4 regions of the Kribbella sp. NPDC055071 genome follow, and region 3 is predicted to be linked to each of the others. Evidence: riboswitches for the same ligand, from Rfam matches in the RefSeq annotation. Region 3 holds a riboswitch; each other region holds the start of a gene.
The links. Region 3 has a riboswitch for cobalamin ahead of ACWF4Z_RS07835 (ribonucleoside-diphosphate reductase subunit alpha). Riboswitches for the same ligand answer to the same signal wherever they lie in the genome.
Positions count from the first base shown of each region.

Region 1 (4,580 bases), on a different contig from region 3:
GATTGACGGCGAAGCGTCCACCGGCTGCGGAGGGGAAGTCGTTGTGCACCACCACCGGCTGGTCGAGGGACAGTTCGCCCGCCTCGACCTTGCGCAGCATCGCCATCGCCACCGGCAGCTTCATCGTGCTCGCTGCGTAGTGTGTTTGTTCCGGCGCGTGCTCGAACACCGGCGTGCCGTCGAGGCGGCCGAGCCAGACTCCGAACTCACCGGTCCCGTCGACCTCGGCAAGCAGTTCCGCGATTCCCATGCCGATCAGCCAATCACAAACCGACCTGGCAGACTGCCCAGGGTGTCCCGCGCTCTCGGCATCCTCCTCGGGTTCGTCGCCGACCGCGTCCTCGGCGACCCGCGCCGCTTCCATCCCGTTGCAGGGTTCGGCCAGGCCGCCGCCCGACTGGAGTCCCGGTGGTACGACGACTCCCGGGCAGCAGGTACGGCGTACACGACCGTCCTCGTCGGTACGGCGACAGCCGCCGGCGTGCTCGTCGAACGCCTGACGAAGAACCACCCCGTCGCCCACACGCTCGTCACCGCCGCCGCGACCTGGACCGTCCTCGGCGCCCGCAGCCTCGAACGCGAAGCCGAGACGATGGCCGGCCTCCTCGAGGACAAGGACATCCCGGCCGCACGAGACCGCCTCAGCCACCTCTGCGCCCGTGACGCCACCAACCTCGAAGCCGACGAGCTGGCCCGCGCGACCGTCGAGTCGATCGCCGAGAACACCTCCGATGCCTGTGTAGCGCCACTGCTCTGGGGCAGTGTGTTCGGAGTGCCTGGCCTGCTTGGCTACCGCGCGGCCAACACCCTCGACGCGATGGTCGGCTACAAGTCCGCGAAGTACGTCAACTTCGGCTGGGCATCCGCCCGCCTCGACGACCTCGTCAACCTGCTGCCCGCGCGGGCCTGCGCGCTGCTGACCGGCCTGGCTGCAGGCAGACCGCAGCAGGCGCGCCGGATCTGGAAACGGGATGCGCCCAAACACCCGAGCCCGAACGCCGGACCGGTAGAGGCGGCGTTCGCCGGGGCACTGAACCTGACGCTGGGTGGCACGAACGACTACGGGAGTTATCAGGAGAATCGAGGCACGCTGGGTGACGGGCCGGCCCCGGCCGTCGTGGATGTGCGCAGGACGGCCGACCTGGCCAGGCGAGTAGGAGTTGCGGCAGCCATGACTTCAGCCGCCGTTTCGGCCGTCATTGCGGTTCTTGGGAGGAATCGATGGGCTTGAGTCACCGGCCGAACCGGATTGTGATGCTCCGGCACGGCGAGTCCGAGGCGAACGTGGACAAGACGATCTACGAGCGCATCCCCGACCACGCCGTCCCGCTGACCCCACGTGGGTACGAGCAGTCGGCCGAGGTCGGCAAGAAGCTCCGCGAGGTGTTCGAGAACCAATCCGTCCGCGTGTACGTCTCGCCGTACCTGCGAACTCTGCAGACACTCGATGCCCTCGGCCTGGACGACCTGATCGAGATGCCGCGCGAGGAGCCACGGCTGCGCGAGCAGGACTGGGCCAACCTGCAGGACACCGCGGACATCGAGGCGCAGGAGAAGCTGCGCGACTCGTTCGGGCACTTCTACTACCGGTTCACCCACGGCGAGTCGGGTGCGGACGTGTACGACCGGGTGTCGTCGCTGCTGGAGACCATGCACCGCGATTTCGAGCAGCCGGATTCGCCACAGAACGTGTTGCTGGTGTCGCACGGGCTCACGATGCGGTTGTTCTGCATGCGCTGGTTCCACTGGTCGGTACGGTTCTTCGAGACACTGCGCAATCCAGGAAACGCCGAAACACGCATCCTGCTGCGGCAGTCCGATTTCCGGTACAAGCTGGATCGGCCCTTCGAGCAGTGGACCCAGTACGAACCGACGGAACGGGAGCGATCGGCATGGTTGTAGAGCAGACCCGGGAAGCGGTACTCGATCTGCTGGGGAGTCTTACGCCCGCCCAGCTGGACAAGATCACGGCGTCGTTCGAGACCCCGGACCATCAACAGTGGACGTACCTGCCGGGCGCCGTACCGGGCCTTGCACTGACCGAGTTGACGCCGGCCCAGCAGAAGCTGGCCGAGCGGGTGGTCGCGATCGGCTGCAGCGAGCGCGGCGCGGGCGATGTCTGGGGCGTGCTGGACGCGGAAGTCGTCGTACGGGAGATCCCGGCGCTGCCGCCGAGCGGTGAGTGGGAGGGCTCCGTCGTCGGCGACCGGTACTTCCTCCGGGTGCTCGGTGATCCGGCCGGCACGGAGCCGTGGGCCTGGCGGCTGAACGGTCACCACCTCGGGTTGCATGTGACGCTCGTCGACGGGGCGATCGCGTTCACCCCGCAGTTCCTCGGGTCGAATCCGGCGGAGGTGCGGTCCGGACCGCAGGCCGGACGGCGTTTCCTCGCGGCCGAGCAGGATCTCGGCTTCGAGCTCCTGCACGCACTCGCGCCGGATCAGCAAGCGGTCGCGATTGTCTCGCCGGACGCGCCCGACGACATCCTGACCCGGCACGACCCTGTCGCCGACGCCAACCTGCTGTACCAGGGTCTCGCGTACGGCGACATGACCCCGGAGCAGCGGCAGTTGCTCAGCCTCCTCATCGGCCAGTACGTCGGACGCGCGGCCGGACCCATCGGGTTGCAGACCTGGCAGGACATCACCGACCACGGCATCGAGCGACTCACCTTCGCCTGGGCCGGCGCGACCGAGCCTGGCATCGGCAACCGCCACTACTACTCGATCGCGGGCCCGACCTTCCTGGCCGAGTACGACAACACCCAGGACGACGCCAACCACATCCACTCCGTCTGGCGAGACCTCCGCAACGACTGGGGCACCGACCTCCTGGCCGCCCACTACGCCATGCCGCGCTGACCCCGTCTATAAGCCTTGACTTAAGTAAGTGGCTGCTGACACACTCCTGTCGAGATGATCCGACAGGAGGCAGCCATGAACGAGCTGGGAACGATCACAACCGGTGCCGTCCGGTTGGAGCGCGTGTATCCGGTGAGTGCGGAGACGCTCTGGGCGTACCTGACCACCAAGGAGGGGCTCAGCCGGTGGATCGCGGACGGGGAGATCGGTCCGCGGCGGGTGAGCCTGGTCTTCCATGACAACCCGCAGTACCCGATCACGGGTGAGGTCCTGGTCTGGGAGCCCACTCACGTCGCCGAGTTCGAGTGGAACGGCGGACCGACCCAGCCGACGGACAGCGTCGTACGGCTCGAGCTCACGCCCGTGGAGGACGGCACCCGGCTGGTCCTCACGCACAGCCGCGTCGTCAAGCAGGACTCCATCGCGGAGTTCGGCGCGGGATGGCACTTCCACCTCGACACGCTGGCCGCCGTCGCCGCCGACACCGAGCCCTCCGCGGACCGTGATACGTGGAGCGCCCTGCACGCCCAGTACTCCGCCCAGCTAGAGTCGGCGGGGTCATCGACGGCATGTGTAGGAACCCGGTGTGAGTCCGGGACGGTCCCGCCACTGTGACCTCGGCGCTCGGAGTGGGCGTGGGGGAGTCAGGAACTGCCGCCGTCGTACCTCCGGACGGGGCGTGGATACCCCGAGGAAGGACCGGTAGCGCATGCCTGCCAACTCCTTGGCCAACCTTCTGCTGCTGTCGACCGCCGATACCGATCTGCTGGCTGCTGCCGCGGCGGACGCCGGGTGGGCTGTGGCCAACCCGGCGCGGCTCGACCTCGCCGAGCTCACTCCACTGCTGAACGCCGCAGACATCGTGGTGGTCCGGCTGCTCGGCGGACGGCGGGCATGGGAGGACGGCCTCGACGCGGTCGTCGCGTCCGGCAAGCCGGCCGTCGTGGTGAGCGGTGAGGCCGCCCCGGATGCCGAGCTGATGTCGCTGTCGACCGTGCCCGCGGGTGCAGTGACCGAGGCATTGGCCTATCTCCGCGAGGGCGGCGCCGACAACCTGCGCAACCTGGCCGGATTCCTCCGCGACACGCTGCTCCTGACCGGCGACGAATTCGATCCGCCGCGCGCGCTCCCGGCGTACGGCGTGCGCGGGACGTACGTCGAGGACGACCGGCCGGTCGTGGGGATCGTCTACTACCGCGCGCACGAGATCTCCGGCAACACCGCGTTCGTCGACGCGCTCGCGGCCGCGGTCGAGGCGGCCGGAGCACAGCCCCTGCCCGTGTACTGCGGGACTCTGCGCGGCCTGGATCCGGCTAGTGCCGACAACGCCGACTTGTTCGACCTGCTGCGTCGCTGCGACGTCCTGGTCACGACACTGCTCGCCGCCGGTGGATCCGTCGCGGCCACCGCGAGCGCCGGCGGTGCTGACGACGCATGGGACGCCGGCGCGCTGGCCTCGCTCGACATTCCGCTGCTCCAGGGCCTCGCGCTGACCTCGACCCGCGATCAGTGGTTGGAGAGCGACGCTGCGCTGAGTCCGATGGACGCGGCGACGCAGGTCGCGATCCCGGAGTTCGACGGTCGGCTGATCACGATCCCGTTCTCGTTCAAGTCGTACGACGCCGACGGCCTGGCCCGCTATGCGCCGGATCCCGAACGATGCGCGCGGCTGGCCGGGATCGCGGTCGCGCATGCCCGGCTGCGGCACGTCCCGGCGGC
Region 1 is NZ_JBSGUS010000005.1:348,131-352,710, forward strand. It holds gene ACWF4Z_RS11985 (serine hydrolase) at 1-250, opposite strand, end outside; gene ACWF4Z_RS11990 (cobalamin biosynthesis protein) at 293-1,231, shown strand; gene ACWF4Z_RS11995 (phosphoglycerate mutase family protein) at 1,222-1,902, shown strand; gene ACWF4Z_RS12000 (DUF3500 domain-containing protein) at 1,893-2,861, shown strand; partial or broken gene ACWF4Z_RS12005 (SRPBCC domain-containing protein) at 2,937-3,275, shown strand; cobalamin riboswitch at 3,398-3,534, shown strand; gene cobN (cobaltochelatase subunit CobN) at 3,571-4,580, shown strand, end outside.
Region 1: it holds a riboswitch for cobalamin, as region 3 does, so the genes downstream of both, cobN (cobaltochelatase subunit CobN) here and ACWF4Z_RS07835 (ribonucleoside-diphosphate reductase subunit alpha) in region 3, are expected to answer to the same signal.

Region 2 (4,580 bases), on a different contig from region 3:
CGCGGGTGCAACGATCCGTACGTCGTCGAGCGGCTGGCCGGTGCTGTTTGTGCGATCGCGCTGCGAGCTGAGTCGGCCGAGGTGATCACGACAGTTGCTGACAGCGCGGCGGAGCTGGTCGCGGACGGGGTGCCGGTGCACCTGATGACCCGCGACTATTTGTGGCGTACCGCCGGCGCTGCTCGGCTGCGTGGATGGTCCGGCCCGGACTGGCAACCGCCGTACGGCGCTGTATGGCCAGTCGATGAGCTCGGTGAGCCGCCGGGCGATCCCTACTCGTCGGTCGGGGATTCGTTGGAATCGGGCGACTTCGGCCGTCACATCCTGGAACCGGCCTTGGACGAGTTTGCGGTCGACGATCCGGCGAGTCTGGTCGGCGAGGCCGAGCGGTTCATCCTCGCCCGGGTTCTCCAGCTGGGGTGGACACCTGAGCTGTTCGCCGAGCTGGACGGTCATCGGCGCGGCGGAGTCGAGCGGTACGGCAAGAAGTATCAGTGGATCGGCCTGTACGACGTCCTGGCCCGGCTCGCCGACAACCTTCGGCTTCAGGTCCGGTGGGACAACCAAGCGGTTCCGTTCCACTCCGCTGTCGAGGTCATCGGCCGGGACATCGATCCGACCGTGCTGGTCCGTGAGGGTCGGGACGCGCTCGACCAGCCGACCTGGTTCGCGCCAGTCGCGGCCGTCATGGACGGTCTGCCGGATCCGCTGGAGCTGATCAGCCTGACCGGTCCCGATGGGGATCGCTGGCTCTCGCTCGTTCGGTATGACAACTGGACCCAAGAACTGCCGCCTGAGGTCGCCGCGTCCGGCGTACCGGCGGTCAACGTGACGATGCAACTCCGCTCGTATCTCGTCGCCGTCGGGGACATTCCCGCCGTTCGCGCGTGGGCCGAGGGGCAGGACTATGACGGCGGCCGGATGCCTGAGCACACCACCATCGTCAACCGCCTCCTCGCGACCCACCCGGCTTCGCCGGACTGGGACCTCGCCAGCGGCCAGTCCAACGAGCCCTACGAGCTCCCGTTCACCGTCGAACTCCCTTACAGCCACTACACCGGCACCGGAACAACCCGAGACAACACCGACAACGTCTCCGGCTACGTTCCCACTCAACTCCTCTTCAATGTGCTGAACCTGAACCGCGGTCAGGACTTCACCTGGACAGACCCTTCAGGCCCAGCCGTGCTGGACCCAACCGCCGGCATCACCACCGTCGGCGCTCTGGTCATGCGCAGAGAGCTGGCCCAGACCCTGTCCGACGCCGGCTACGCACTCTTGTGGACCGCCCAAGTCACCAGGCGAAACCTCACCGACGACTTCGAGGCCGACAACGCTTCACTGACTACGAGCGCCTCGTACCTCCTCGTCGACGACACCCTCGAAGCGCTTTCCTGAGCTATGCCTTGACCTCGTCGAGGGCTCCGGTGGTGACGTCGTAGATGAAGCCTCGGACCGAGGACTTGTTGGGGATGAACGGGTCGGTCGTGATCCGGCGGATGGACTGGCGGACGTCGGCTTCCAGGTCGGGGAAGGCTTCGGCGGCCCAGTCCGGCTTCTGCCCGACCTCGGATTCGATCGACGCCTTGAACTCGTCGTCGGTGAACGTGAGCATCCCGCAGTCGGTGTGGTGGATCAGGATGATCTCCTGGGTGCCCAGCAGGCGCTGGCTGATGGCCAGGCTGCGGCGTTCGTCGGCGGTGACGACGCCACCGGCGTTCCGGATGACGTGGGCGTCGCCCTCGGACAGGCCCAGGAGACCGTAGGGGTTGAGGCGCGCATCCATGCACGCGAGGACGGCCACGTGCTTGGCCGGGGGGAGTGGCAGGGATCCCTTGTCGAAGCTCTCGGCGTACCGTGCGGCGTTCTCGAGCAACTCGTCTGTGACGCTCATCGGGTCCTCCTGATAGAGAAGTAAGTCGATCAACACGGTAGCTTTTCCGCGCGATGTCGCGGCGGAGTCTCACTGAGTGATCACCTGGAGGTGTGACGCGGTCCGGCGTGTCGCCTGATTGACGTGTCCGGACCGCTTCCGTACTCTCCGGAGGTAGTGACGGCGTGAGGAAGCCGATGAGAATTCGGCACGGTCGCGCCACTGTGTGCCGGTCGCAGCATGCTGCCGGTGAGTCAGATACTTGGCCGTCACGACGCTCCATTGGTTGCGGGACGCACGATCCCCTAGAAGGAGGCTCTGCTCGTGAGCAATCTGTCTGCTCCCACCACGGTGTCGACCCCGGTCGTCGTACCGATCTCGAAGGCTGTGGTGTGGCTGGTCAGCACCGCGGTCCTGGCGCTGCTCGTCTACTACTTCATCGGTGTGGACCAGGGCGCGTACTCGATCTTCGGCAAGGACATGCACATCCACGAGTTCGTCCACGACGGTCGGCACTTCCTCGGCTTCCCCTGCCACTGATGGAAAAGAAACTGATCCTGCGCGGCGTGATCGCCGGCGCAGTGGGCGGGCTGCTCGCGTTCGTGTTCGCGCGGATCTTCGCTGAGCCGCAGATCCAGGCCGCGATCGACTACGAGAGCGGGCGCGACGCTGCCCAAGAGGCACTGGACAAGGCGGCCGGGCTCCCGGTCGAGGCCGCCGGTCCGGAGATCTTCAGCCGTACCCTCCAGGCGAACATCGGCATCGGCGTGGGCATCGTGCTGTTCGGTATCGCCATGGGTGCGCTGTTCGCGGTGGCGTACGCCATTTGCCTGGGCCGGGTCGGGAACCTCCGGCCGCGCACGCTCGCGATGCTGGTCGCGCTGGCCGGGTTCCTCGGGATCTACTTCGTGCCGTTCCTGAAGTATCCGGCCAATCCGCCCTCGATCGGCCACGAGGACACGATCCACGACCGCGGCAACCTGTACCTGGCGATGGTCGCGTGCTCGATTGTGCTGCTGGTCGGCGCGGTGATCCTCGGCAAGTACCTGAAGCCGCGGTTCGGGAACTGGAACGCGACACTCCTCGCCATCGCGGCCTACGCGGTGATCATCGGCGTTCTGATGGCGGTGCTGCCCTCGGTCGGGCACTTGGCCGCGAACGTCGAGGAGTACGGCAAGCACGCCACCGAGACTCCGCTGCCGCTGACCGACCCCAAGGGCACGATCGTCTACCCGGGATTCGATGCGGACAGCCTGTACTCGTTCCGCTTGTACTCGGTCGGCGCCCAGCTCATCCTGTGGGCGGCCATCGGCCTGGTCTTCGGCCCGCTGGCCGACCGCCTGCTCCACCCGGGCTCGCAGCGCTCTGCTGATGAGGCGCAGCCCGTCAGTACCGTATGACCAACACGCCACCGAAGGCCGCGCTGCTGAACCAGCTCGCGGCCCTCGGTCCGTTCTTCGCGATCGAAGAACACGCACCCGGATCGGCGCCGGTCCCGCCTTGGCGAAGCATGATCGAGCTGGTCGACGATCCCGCCGTACTGCAGGACCGCGTCACGGCCACCCGCGAGTACCTCGCTGCCGTGAGCGGTCAGTTGCCTGCGGCAATCGAAGTACGCGTGGCCGCGTCGATCACGCACCTGGGCCTGGTCGCGCGCCTCATCTCACCGGCGTTTGGCACCGCGGTCCTCGACGGGGGAGTCCGATCCGTCACCTTGGAAACGGCGTGGTGGCAACCCGTCCTCGGAGGAGCGTTTCCCCTGTCACTGCCAAGTCTGACGAGCGATCGCGACCTCAGCAGCGAGCTGATCGACGGCCCGATCCCGGCCTTGGCCGAGGCGACCAAGCCGTACGGCGTCTCCGAACCCATCCTGTGGGGGAACGTCGCCTCGGCCATCAACGGCGCCGCGACAGCGCTCACGAATGCGGCGCCTCACCTCTCCGAACGAGCCCACACCCTCGCCGCCCAGCTCCTGACCCACCCCGCTCTGCGCGAGGCCTACACCGCCGAAGCCGGTCACTTCCGCCGCCGCAGCTGCTGCCTGATCTACCGAGCCGCGCCCGACCACGCCGGCCCGGTCTGCGGCGACTGCGTCCTGGACCGCGCCGGCTGACTAGTCGGAATCGAGATCGGCGCCGAACTCGCGCAGCCGGAGGCTGTTGAACGTGACGAACAGCGATGAGAGCGACATCGCCGCGGCCGCGATCAATGGGTTGAGCAGACCCGCGGCGGCGATCGGAACGGCGGCGAGGTTGTAAGCGAAGGCCCAGATCAGATTGCGGTGGATCGTACGACGGGTGCGGCGGGCCAACCCGATTGCGGTGGGAACCACGCGGAGATCCTCGCGGACCAAGATGATGTCGGCGGACTTGAGCGCGATGTCCGTACCGGTCACGACCGCCAGGCCGAGGTCGGCCGTGGCCAACGCGGCCGCATCGTTGATACCGTCACCGACCATCGCAACGCGATGCCCATCGGCCTGCAGTTTCGCGATCACGGCCGCCTTGTCCGCAGGCAGGACACCAGCACGGACATCGGCGATACCGAGCGATTCGGCGATCTCCCGCGCGACCTGCTCGCCGTCTCCGGTGAGCAAAATCGTGCGCAACCCCTGCTGGTGCAGGGATTCCACTGCGGCCATCGCACTCGGCCGCAGGGTGTCGGCCACCGTCAACGTCCCAACCAGTCGGCCGTCGACAGCCACCTG
Region 2 is NZ_JBSGUS010000001.1:405,447-410,026, forward strand. It holds gene ACWF4Z_RS01930 (hypothetical protein) at 1-1,398, shown strand, start outside; gene ACWF4Z_RS01935 (beta-class carbonic anhydrase) at 1,400-1,894, opposite strand; cobalamin riboswitch at 2,011-2,157, shown strand; gene ACWF4Z_RS01940 (CbtB domain-containing protein) at 2,198-2,413, shown strand; gene ACWF4Z_RS01945 (CbtA family protein) at 2,413-3,273, shown strand; gene ACWF4Z_RS01950 ((2Fe-2S)-binding protein) at 3,270-3,986, shown strand; gene ACWF4Z_RS01955 (heavy metal translocating P-type ATPase) at 3,987-4,580, opposite strand, start outside.
Region 2: it holds a riboswitch for cobalamin, as region 3 does, so the genes downstream of both, ACWF4Z_RS01940 (CbtB domain-containing protein) here and ACWF4Z_RS07835 (ribonucleoside-diphosphate reductase subunit alpha) in region 3, are expected to answer to the same signal.

Region 3 (4,580 bases):
CCTCCAAACCCTGGGCGGCCACATCACCGCCTGGTGGCTGATCGCCGCCTTCGCCATCATCGGCCTGGGCAACGGCCTCATCCTGCCGTCCCTCATCGGTACGCCGATGACCCACGTACGCCCCACCCAGTCCGGCGCAGCCGCCGGCCTCCTCTCCACCACCCAACAGTTCGCCAACGTCACCGGCATCGCGATCATCGGCACCGCCTTCTTCGCCGCCCTAGGTCCTCACACAGACCGAGCCCACTACGCAACCGCCGCCACAACCGCCACGTGGTCCACCCTGACCGTCATGCTCATCCTCGTAGCCCTCATAACCCTCCTCACCAAAACCCCCACCGCCCCGACCCCCAACCCCCTCGCCACAACCAAAGCCCCTTAGGCCCACCGGCGGGGACGCCTGTCAGCCGGCGCGGCGCCGGCGGGACGCCCCTCGGCCGGCGCGGCCCGCGCATCCAGCCCAAGCGCACGACGCGCGTCGTCGCCTGCCGGTGCGGGAACGGCCCCGCTTACTCGTCGGGGAGGTTGCCGTAGGAGATGTCTTTGGTTTGATCGAAGGTGTTGCCGTCGGGGTGGTGGAGGTGGGGATGACCCGAGTCGGTGTCCAGGTCGAAGTCGACTTCTTCTTCGGCCTTCGTGACGTCTTCGGTTGCCTCGTGGTGGCGGTGTGGGAGGTGTTCGCCGAGTGTGCAGCAGGCCTGACTGCTCGTCCTGCGGCTCGGTGTCGGTCATCGCCAGTCCTTCCGTGTCGGCCGGTGTGTGACATTGGTGCACAGTCCGGGCAGGATGCTGATTCTGCCGCGTTTCGATGGCGCGTGGTGAACGGTCGCAGGGTTACTTGGACGCCACCCTTGTTCAAGGTTGAGAACTAAGCTTGAATAAGGGTATGGCACGGGTCGAGTTGCATCGGTGGCCTGGGCACCCGGACGGGTTCACCCGGGCGGAGCGGCTGGGCGGGTCGTACGAGCTGTACTTCCCGGACCCACTCGTCGGCCGCGAGTTCGACCTGAGCGACGACGTCCTCGCCGCGCTGGAAGACGCCGCCGGCGATCTGGCCCGGCTGGACGCGACCGCCGCGGTCCTGACGAACAGCGAGGCGCTCGCGCGGCTCCTCCTGCGCGCCGAAGCCGTCGGGTCGTCGCAGATCGAGGGTCTCGTGGTCGGCGCGCGCCGACTACTCAAGGCCGACGTACTCCGCGATCGCACCACCAGCGGGCCTGGTGATCTAACCGCCGAGGAGGTGCTCGGCGCGGTCGACGCGATGACGTGGGTGACGGAGTCCGTCCAGGCCGGCGACAAGCTCGAGCTCGACCACTTGCTCGAGGCGCACCGCCGGCTGATGGCACAGTCCCCGACACCAGAGTTCGGTGGGAAGGTCCGCTACCTGCAGAACTGGATCGGTGGCCGCTCTCCCGCCGAGGCGTACTACGTCCCACCGCCGGCCCAGCTGGTCCCTGACCTCCTGACCGACCTGATGACGTTCGTCCGCCAGTCCCCGCTGCCCGTGCTCGCCAAGACCGCGATCGCCCACGCGCAGATCGAGACCATCCATCCATTTGCCGATGGCAACGGTCGGACCGGGCGTGCCCTGATCCACATGATCCTGCGGGCCGACGGACTCGTCTCACGAACCGTGCCACCGGTGTCGCTGTCGCTCGCCACCCACGCCGCGCAGTACGTCGAGGCACTCACCGCCTTCCGGTACGTCGGACGCCCGACCACGACCAAGGCCCGCACGGCCGCGAATCCGTGGCTCCGGTTGTTCGCCATGGCCTGCAGCCACGCCACCGCGGAGGCGGCCCGCTTCGAACAGACCGCGACCGATCTCAAGACCGCGTGGCGCGACCGAGCGGCTCCAGTCCGGGCCGGATCCGCGGTCGACCTGCTGATCGAGTCGCTGCCGGCGGCGCCCGTACTGACGCTCGCGGCCGCCGCGCAGCTCATCGACCGATCTCAGCAAGCCGCCAACCAAGGGCTTGCGCGATTGGTCGAAACGAGGGTCCTGCGCGAAGTCACCGACGGGCGCCGCAACCGTGTCTACGAAGCCCCCGAGCTGATCGACGCCTTCACCCTGCTCGAACGCCGCTTCGCCAGCCCGGCCGCCGATACGCGCATCGAACCGCCTAGCAGACCAGTCCCGTCGAGGCCAGAACCAACACACCATCCGCATTGACTTTCCCCTTCCCGTCAGGACATGATTCGAACACATGTTCGATCGCGTCGCCAAATAGGGACGCCCGGACGGTGAGCTCAATCATTGAGACGGGGAGCGTGAGGACCGTGATGCCGGAGCCGTTCGACTGGGACATCCTGCACCGCCCATCCGCGATGGCGATGGTGCGCGGCCAGCTCGGCTTCAGCTGGATGGTGTTGTCCGGTCGACTCGCCCAACTGACCGACGAGCAGTACTTCTGGCGTCCGAGCAGCGAGGCCCTGACCGTCGTACGACGGCAATACGCCGGCCGGTTCCGATCACTGGGGACCGGCGAGTGGGTGGCGCAGTGGCCGGACGAACCGGACCATCGCGGTCCTCGCACGATCGCCTGGCTGATCGCCCACCTGACCGAGACCTTCTTCGAGCGCTGGGAGTGGACCTTCGGCGCCAGCCGGCAGGGACGTGCCGACATCACGCTGCACGGCAACGCGCGGGATGCGGTCGCCTGGCTGACCCATTGGGTCGATGCGTGGCAGGAATCGATCGCCGCCCTCGACGAGGATCAGGCGATGACGGTCGGCCTCAGCCAGGCGACCGAGTTGGACGCGGGCGAGCCGTTCGGGCACGTCGTCCTCAGGCTGAATCGCGAGCTGATTCATCACGGCTCGGAGATCATGACGCTGCAGGATCTGTATGCGGTCGCCGCGTGAGGACCCGCCCCAGGAGCGACCCCTGGACCGACCGGCGGCGCGACACGCCGCGACACGCGCGGCTCGGCGTGGCGATGCCGGGAATTGTCGGCGCGAGGTCCTAGCATCACTAGTGCTGGTGGTTCGGAGTGGTCGGCACCACAACATGTGGGTCATTCCGAGGCAACAGGGGAATCCGGTGAAACTCCGGAGCTGCCCCGCAACGGTGAGCGGAGACCCTCCGCGAGTCCGGATACCTGCCACCGGCGCGCGCACCGCCGGTGCGCGCGGTCCGAGACCTCGCGGGTGGGTCGCAGGGCGTGACGGCAGTGTTCCCGGCCGGTTCGGCCGTGACGCCGTGCGCCTGCCCGCGCACTGGTCGAGGACCTCCGTGACTTCCGTGGAGAGAGCACCTGTGACCATCGCTTCGTCCTCCCGTGCCGCCGATCAGGCCGGCCCGGATTCCTGGGCAGACCTGTCGACCGAGCTGACCGTCGTCCGCCGCGACGGCAGCAGCACCCCGTTCGACCCGACCAAGATCTCGGTCGCCATGAGCAAGGCGTTCCTCGCCGTCGAGGGCGCCGAGGCCGGCGCCACCCACCGTGTCCGTGACCTGGTCGCCGACCTGACCGGCCGGGTCGTGGGTGCCCTGACCAGCCGCGGCGACGCCCGTCGCAGCGTCCAGGTCGAGGACATCCAGGACCAGGTCGAGCTGGCGCTCATGCGTGCCGGTGAGCATCAGGTCGCCCGTGCATATGTCCTGTACCGCGAGGAGCGGACCAAGGCCCGCACCCCAGCCGATCCGGCCGGCATCACCGAGAAGCCGGCGCTGACCGTCCGCGCGGCCGACGGCACCCGGACGCCGCTCGACGTCGACCGGTTGCGCGTCATTGTCGGCGAGGCGGCGGAGGGCCTCGACTCGGTCGACCCCGAGCTGATCCTGAACGAGACCCTCGGCTCCTGCTACGACGGCATCGCGCAGCACGAGGTCGAGCTCGCGCTCGTGATGGCCGCCCGGTCGTACGTCGAGACCGAGCCGCAGTACAGCTTCGCAGCCTCCCGGCTGCTGCAGGACCAGATCCGGCGCGAGGCCCTCGGCCGCGTGCACGGCGAGGCTCGGCAGGCCAGCCAGGCCGACATGACCGAGGCGTACGTCGACTACTTCCCGCGCTACATCCAGGTCGGTGTCGAGGCTGGGCACCTGGACCCCGAGCTCGCGACGTTCGACCTGGACCGGCTCGCCGCCGCGATCCGCCCCGAGCGCGACCTGAACTTCACCTTCCTCGCCCTGCAGACGCTCTACGACCGCTACCTGCTCCACATCGACAAGGTCCGGTTCGAGCTCCCGCAGGCGTTCTTCCTCCGCGTCGCGATGGGGATGGCACTACGCGAGGACGACCGGGAGGCACGCGCGATCCAGTTCTACGAGCTGCTCAGCTCGTTCCGCTTCATGTCGTCGACGCCGACGCTGTTCAACGCCGGTACGACGCGACCGCAGCTGTCGTCGTGCTTCCTCACCACGGTCGAGGACGATCTGTCCGGCATCTTCAACGGCATCCGCAACAACGCACTGCTCGCGAAGTACTCCGGTGGACTCGGCAACGACTGGACTCCGGTCCGCGGCATCGGTGCGCACATCCGCGGCACCAACGGCGAGTCGCAGGGCGTCGTCCCCTTCCTCAAAGTTGCCAACGACACTGCCGTAGCAGTCAATCAAGGAGGAAGACGTAAGGGCG
Region 3 is NZ_JBSGUS010000003.1:256,018-260,597, reverse strand. It holds gene ACWF4Z_RS07850 (MFS transporter) at 1-382, shown strand, start outside; gene ACWF4Z_RS07845 (Fic family protein) at 887-2,173, shown strand; gene ACWF4Z_RS07840 (DinB family protein) at 2,245-2,865, shown strand; cobalamin riboswitch at 2,968-3,123, shown strand; gene ACWF4Z_RS07835 (ribonucleoside-diphosphate reductase subunit alpha) at 3,266-4,580, shown strand, end outside.

Region 4 (4,580 bases), on a different contig from region 3:
GCTTTGAGTAGTGTGGGTGACCATGCGCATGCGTTCGGTAGTAGGGCTCATCGGGGTTGCCGCGGTGCTGGCGGGATGCAGCGGCCCCGGTCAGGAGAACGCTCCCAACGTGCCGCCGCTCGTCTCGGTGAGCTCGCAGACACCGTCGGACATCCCCACGCCAACGCCGTCGGCCACGCCCTCGGAGACCCCCAGCGGGTCGAAGGTCGCCGACACGTTGTGTGTGCGGATGGACCCGACGCTCGTGCAGTCGACGCTCGCCGTTGCGACGGTGCAGATCGAGCCCGCGCAGCTTCCGGCCGACTTCGGGTTGCCGACGTACGACGTCTGTCAGCTCGCGCTCAGCACCAAGGCCGGTGGCCCGGTCCTCAAGGTCGAGACTTCGGTGCTCCCGGCAACCAAATCGACACTCACCTCAACCCTGAAGGCCTACACGGCCACGAAGGCTGAGCCGGCCAAGCCTGCGCTCGTGGGCGAGGCCGGATACGGGACGAGCACGTTCGTGGTGTTCCTGCTGCAAGGGCGCTTGTACCGGGTCATCGGACCGCAGGCGACGCTGGCGAAGTACGTCGTACTGGGTCAGGACGTCGCCAAGCAGGCGCCCGGCTTGCCCGACCCGCGGCCGGACATCCTGCAGTCGGATTGCGAGCGTGGGTCGTCCCTCGCCGAGAAGGTGATGGGCGCTCCGGCGACAGCTCGCCGTGACGGCGAGAGCCGGCCCGGTGACCTGGTCTGCGGGTGGGTCACCGCGGACAGCGTGCTGTCGACCTCGGTACGACGTACCCGGAAGGCGGAAGCGCTGATGGCGCCGATCCGCGCCGCCAAGACCTCCCAGCCGATCCCGCTGGGTGACGAGGGGTACGTCGACATCGCCACCGGCCGCACCACGATCCGGGTCGGCGACGACAAGCTGATCGAGCTGGTCCCGCTCCCGGCCCGCGCGGTCGATGTGGACCTGATGACGTCGTTCGCGCTCGCGATGGCTCCGCTCTACACCCGCTGAGCAGCCGTACCTGCGATCGAATCGCGGATGTTACTGTGGCGGCGTCGTGGTGCTCGGGAAGCCGGTGAGATACCGGAGCGGCCCTCGCCACTGTGATCGGGATTTCCGCCTGTCGTTCCGTTGAGGAGACCACTGGCCGCGTGCGGCTGGGAAGGTCAGACCGGTGGATGCTGTACCCGTCAGCCAGGAGACCGGCCACGGCGCGTCAGACCCGTCCACGAGGTGCTGGAGGAGCGGTCCGTCATGGCCGTTGTGCGCGTTGTCGCTGTTGTCCTGTCCCTGTCCTTGCTGTCGGCCTGTGGTCCGGCCGCGACCGCGGAGAACGGTCCCGGCGCGATCACCGTGAAGAACTGCGGGATCGACGTCACCGTCGACGGTCCACCGAAGCGGGTGTTCGCGGCGTACCAGCCAGCCATCGAGCTGGCGCATGCGCTCGGGATCTCGGATCGGCTCGTGGGGACGGCGTACCTGGATGCCAAGGTCCTGCCGGAGTACACGGCGGCCCAGGCCGAGGCGAAGTACTACAAGAACCTGCCGAGCCGCGAGCAGTTGCTCAGCCTGGATCCGGACTTCGTGTTGTCCGGGTTCAACGACGTCTTCAGTTCCGCCGGCAGCGATTCGAGCTTCGGCAGTCGCAAGAGCCTGAGCGAGCTCGGGGTGCGGACGTGGATCTTCAGTCCGCTCTGCCCGACCGCGGATGGCAAGGGCGACGAGGCGATCGACCCCGCGACGGTCTCGATGGACAACGTGTACGCCGATCTGCGTGATCTCGGCCGGATCTTCGACGTCGAGGACAAGGCGGAAGCCGTGATCGCCGACCAGCAGCGGCGGATCGCTGCCGTGGCGGAGAAGGTGAAGGGTGCCGATCGGCCGACGGTCGCGATTCTGCGGCCCGGGCTGGAGGGCGGCGGGATGACAGTGTCCGGTGGTCCCGACTTCGGTACCGTCCTGATCCGGCAGGCGGGTGGGACGAACGCGTTCGCCGACCTCACGTCCAAGCGGAACGTGAAGATCAGCGTCGAGGAGTTCATCAAGCGCGACCCCGACTACGTGCTGATCAGCGGTTGCTGTGATGCCGGGCTCACGCCGGCCTCGTCGCAGGCGGATGTGGACAAGCTGCTGGCGAACCCGGCGTACGCGAACCTGAAGGCGGTCCGCAATCATCGCGTGATTCCGTGGCTGTTCGCCAATCACTCGGCCGGCGTTCGCGGCGCCTACAGCACCGAGAACATCGCGCAGCTCATCCACCCCGACCTGGTCAAGTGAAACGTGCGGCCGGGCTGCTGGTCTGCTGTGTCGTGCTGGGACTTGCGGTGCTCTTGTCGCTGATTGTCGGCAATCAGTTGTTCGCGCCGCACGACGTGTACCTGGCGATGGCGGACTTCAGCGGCAGTGATTCCGATCGGGTGATCAGGTACCTACGGCTGCCGCGGACCCTGTCCGGCCTGCTGGTCGGCGTTGCCCTCGGGCTGTCGGGTGGGCTGATGCAGGGCGTGACCCGGAACCCGCTGGCCGACCCGGGGATCCTCGGCGTGAACGCGGGCGCTGCGCTGGCCGTGGTGGCCGCGATCGGGCTGTTCGGGGTGACCAGCCTGACCGGGTACGTCTGGTTCGCGATGGGCGGGGCGTTGGTGGCGACAGTGGTCGTCTACCTCGTCGGCGCGATCGGTCGGGGTGGGGCGACACCGGTCAAGCTTGCGTTGGCCGGCGCCGCGATCTCGGCGTTGCTCGGGTCGGTGACGTCTGCGGTCACCCTGCTCGATCTGTCGACGTTGAACGAGTTCCGGTTCTGGGTGGTCGGGTCGCTGACGTTGGCCGATCAGGGAATCGTCGGCCAGGCGGTTCCGTTCATTGCCGTGGGCACCGTTCTGGCGCTCGTGCTCGGGCGCTCGCTCAACCAGCTTGCGCTGGGCGACGAGCTGGCGCGGACGCTCGGAACGCGGATCATGCTCGTGCGGGTGCTCGCCGGCCTTGCCGTCGTCGTTCTGGCCGGTACGGCGACCGCTGTCGCCGGACCGATCGCATTTCTCGGCCTCGCCGTACCGCATGTCGCCCGGACGATCGTCGGCACGGACTACCGCTGGATCCTGCCGTGGTCGATGGTGCTGGCGCCCGCCGTACTGCTGCTCGCCGACGTCCTCGGACGGTTGGTCGTCCGGCCCGCCGAGCTGCAGGTCGGGATCGTCACCGCATTGATCGGAGCGCCGCTCTTCATCGCGTTGGTGCGCCGCCGAAGGACCGCCGACCTGTGAAGACGATCAGAGTCGGACCCATCTCCACGCGGGTGGATTCCGGCAGCGTCGTGATCTCCGTGGTCGCGTGGCTGCTGACCTTGATCATCGGCGCGGTGTCGTTGACTCTCGGCGACTACAAGATCCCGCTCTCCTCCGTCCTGGAAACCCTGGCCGGGCAGGGTTCGTTGATCACGCACGACGTGGTCGTGAACAACCGCTTGCCACGGGTCCTGGTCGCGATCGGCGTCGGTACGGCGTTCGCGATTTCGGGCGCGATCTTCCAGCGGCTGGCCCGCAACCCCCTGGTCAGCCCGGACCTGATCGGAGTCAACGCGGGCGCGGCGTTGGCCGCCGTGCTGATGATCACGGTCCTCGGCAGCGGGTGGATCCCGGCCGGCGCGTTGACCGGGTCGTTGCTGTCGGCAATCGCTGTGTATCTGCTTGCCTATCGCAACGGGATCTCCGGGTACCGGCTGGTCCTGGTCGGAGTCGGTGTGACCGCGATCATCGGATCGTTGACGGCGTACCTGCTGACACTGGCGGACATCTACACCGCGAAGAGTGCGTCGATGTGGCTGGCCGGGAGCTTGGCCGGTCGATCATGGGCGCAGGTCGTCCTGATCGGCGCGACGCTGGTCGTGGCGCTGCCGATGGCCTTGGCTGCCGCACGCCAGCTTCGGCTGCTCGAGCTCGGGGACGACTTGGCGCGGACGCTCGCGGGTCGGGTCGAGGTCTCGCGTGGGGTATTGATCGCGGTCGGGGTGGTGCTTGCCGCGTTCGCCACTGCTGCGGCGGGGCCGATCGGCTTCGTCGCGTTGGTGGCACCGCAACTCGCGCGTCGGCTGGTTGCCGAGCGGGTGGCAGGACTACTCGCGGCCGGGGCGATCGGAGCGTTGCTGGTGGTTGGTTCGGACCTGGTCGCGCGCGAGATCTTCGCGCCGACCGCACTGCCCGTCGGCGTCGTCACCGCGTTCCTCGGTGCGCCGTACCTGCTGATCCTGATGGCCCGCGCCAACCGCGTCGGCCGAGGAGGCTGATGATGACCGTCCTACGCACCGATGACCTGACCCTCGCGTACGACGGGACTCCCGTCGTACGGCGATTGTCGACGACCATCCCGGCGGAGCGGATCACGGTGATCGTCGGCGCGAACGCGTCCGGCAAGTCGACGTTGTTGCGCGGGCTGGCTCGGCTGCTCACGCCTCGCGGTGGGACCGTTTATCTGGACGATGTGGATCTGGCGAAGCTGAGTGGATCGCGGCTGGCGCGGAAGCTGGGGATGCTGCCGCAGCAGCCGATTGCGCCGGACGGGATCACGGTGTCCGATCTCGTGGGGCGTGGAC
Region 4 is NZ_JBSGUS010000008.1:107,629-112,208, reverse strand. It holds gene ACWF4Z_RS15590 (thiamine pyrophosphate-dependent enzyme) at 1-11, shown strand, start outside; gene ACWF4Z_RS15585 (hypothetical protein) at 23-1,003, shown strand; cobalamin riboswitch at 1,034-1,217, shown strand; gene ACWF4Z_RS15580 (ABC transporter substrate-binding protein) at 1,247-2,269, shown strand; gene ACWF4Z_RS15575 (FecCD family ABC transporter permease) at 2,266-3,255, shown strand; gene ACWF4Z_RS15570 (FecCD family ABC transporter permease) at 3,252-4,274, shown strand; gene ACWF4Z_RS15565 (ABC transporter ATP-binding protein) at 4,277-4,580, shown strand, end outside.
Region 4: it holds a riboswitch for cobalamin, as region 3 does, so the genes downstream of both, ACWF4Z_RS15580 (ABC transporter substrate-binding protein) here and ACWF4Z_RS07835 (ribonucleoside-diphosphate reductase subunit alpha) in region 3, are expected to answer to the same signal.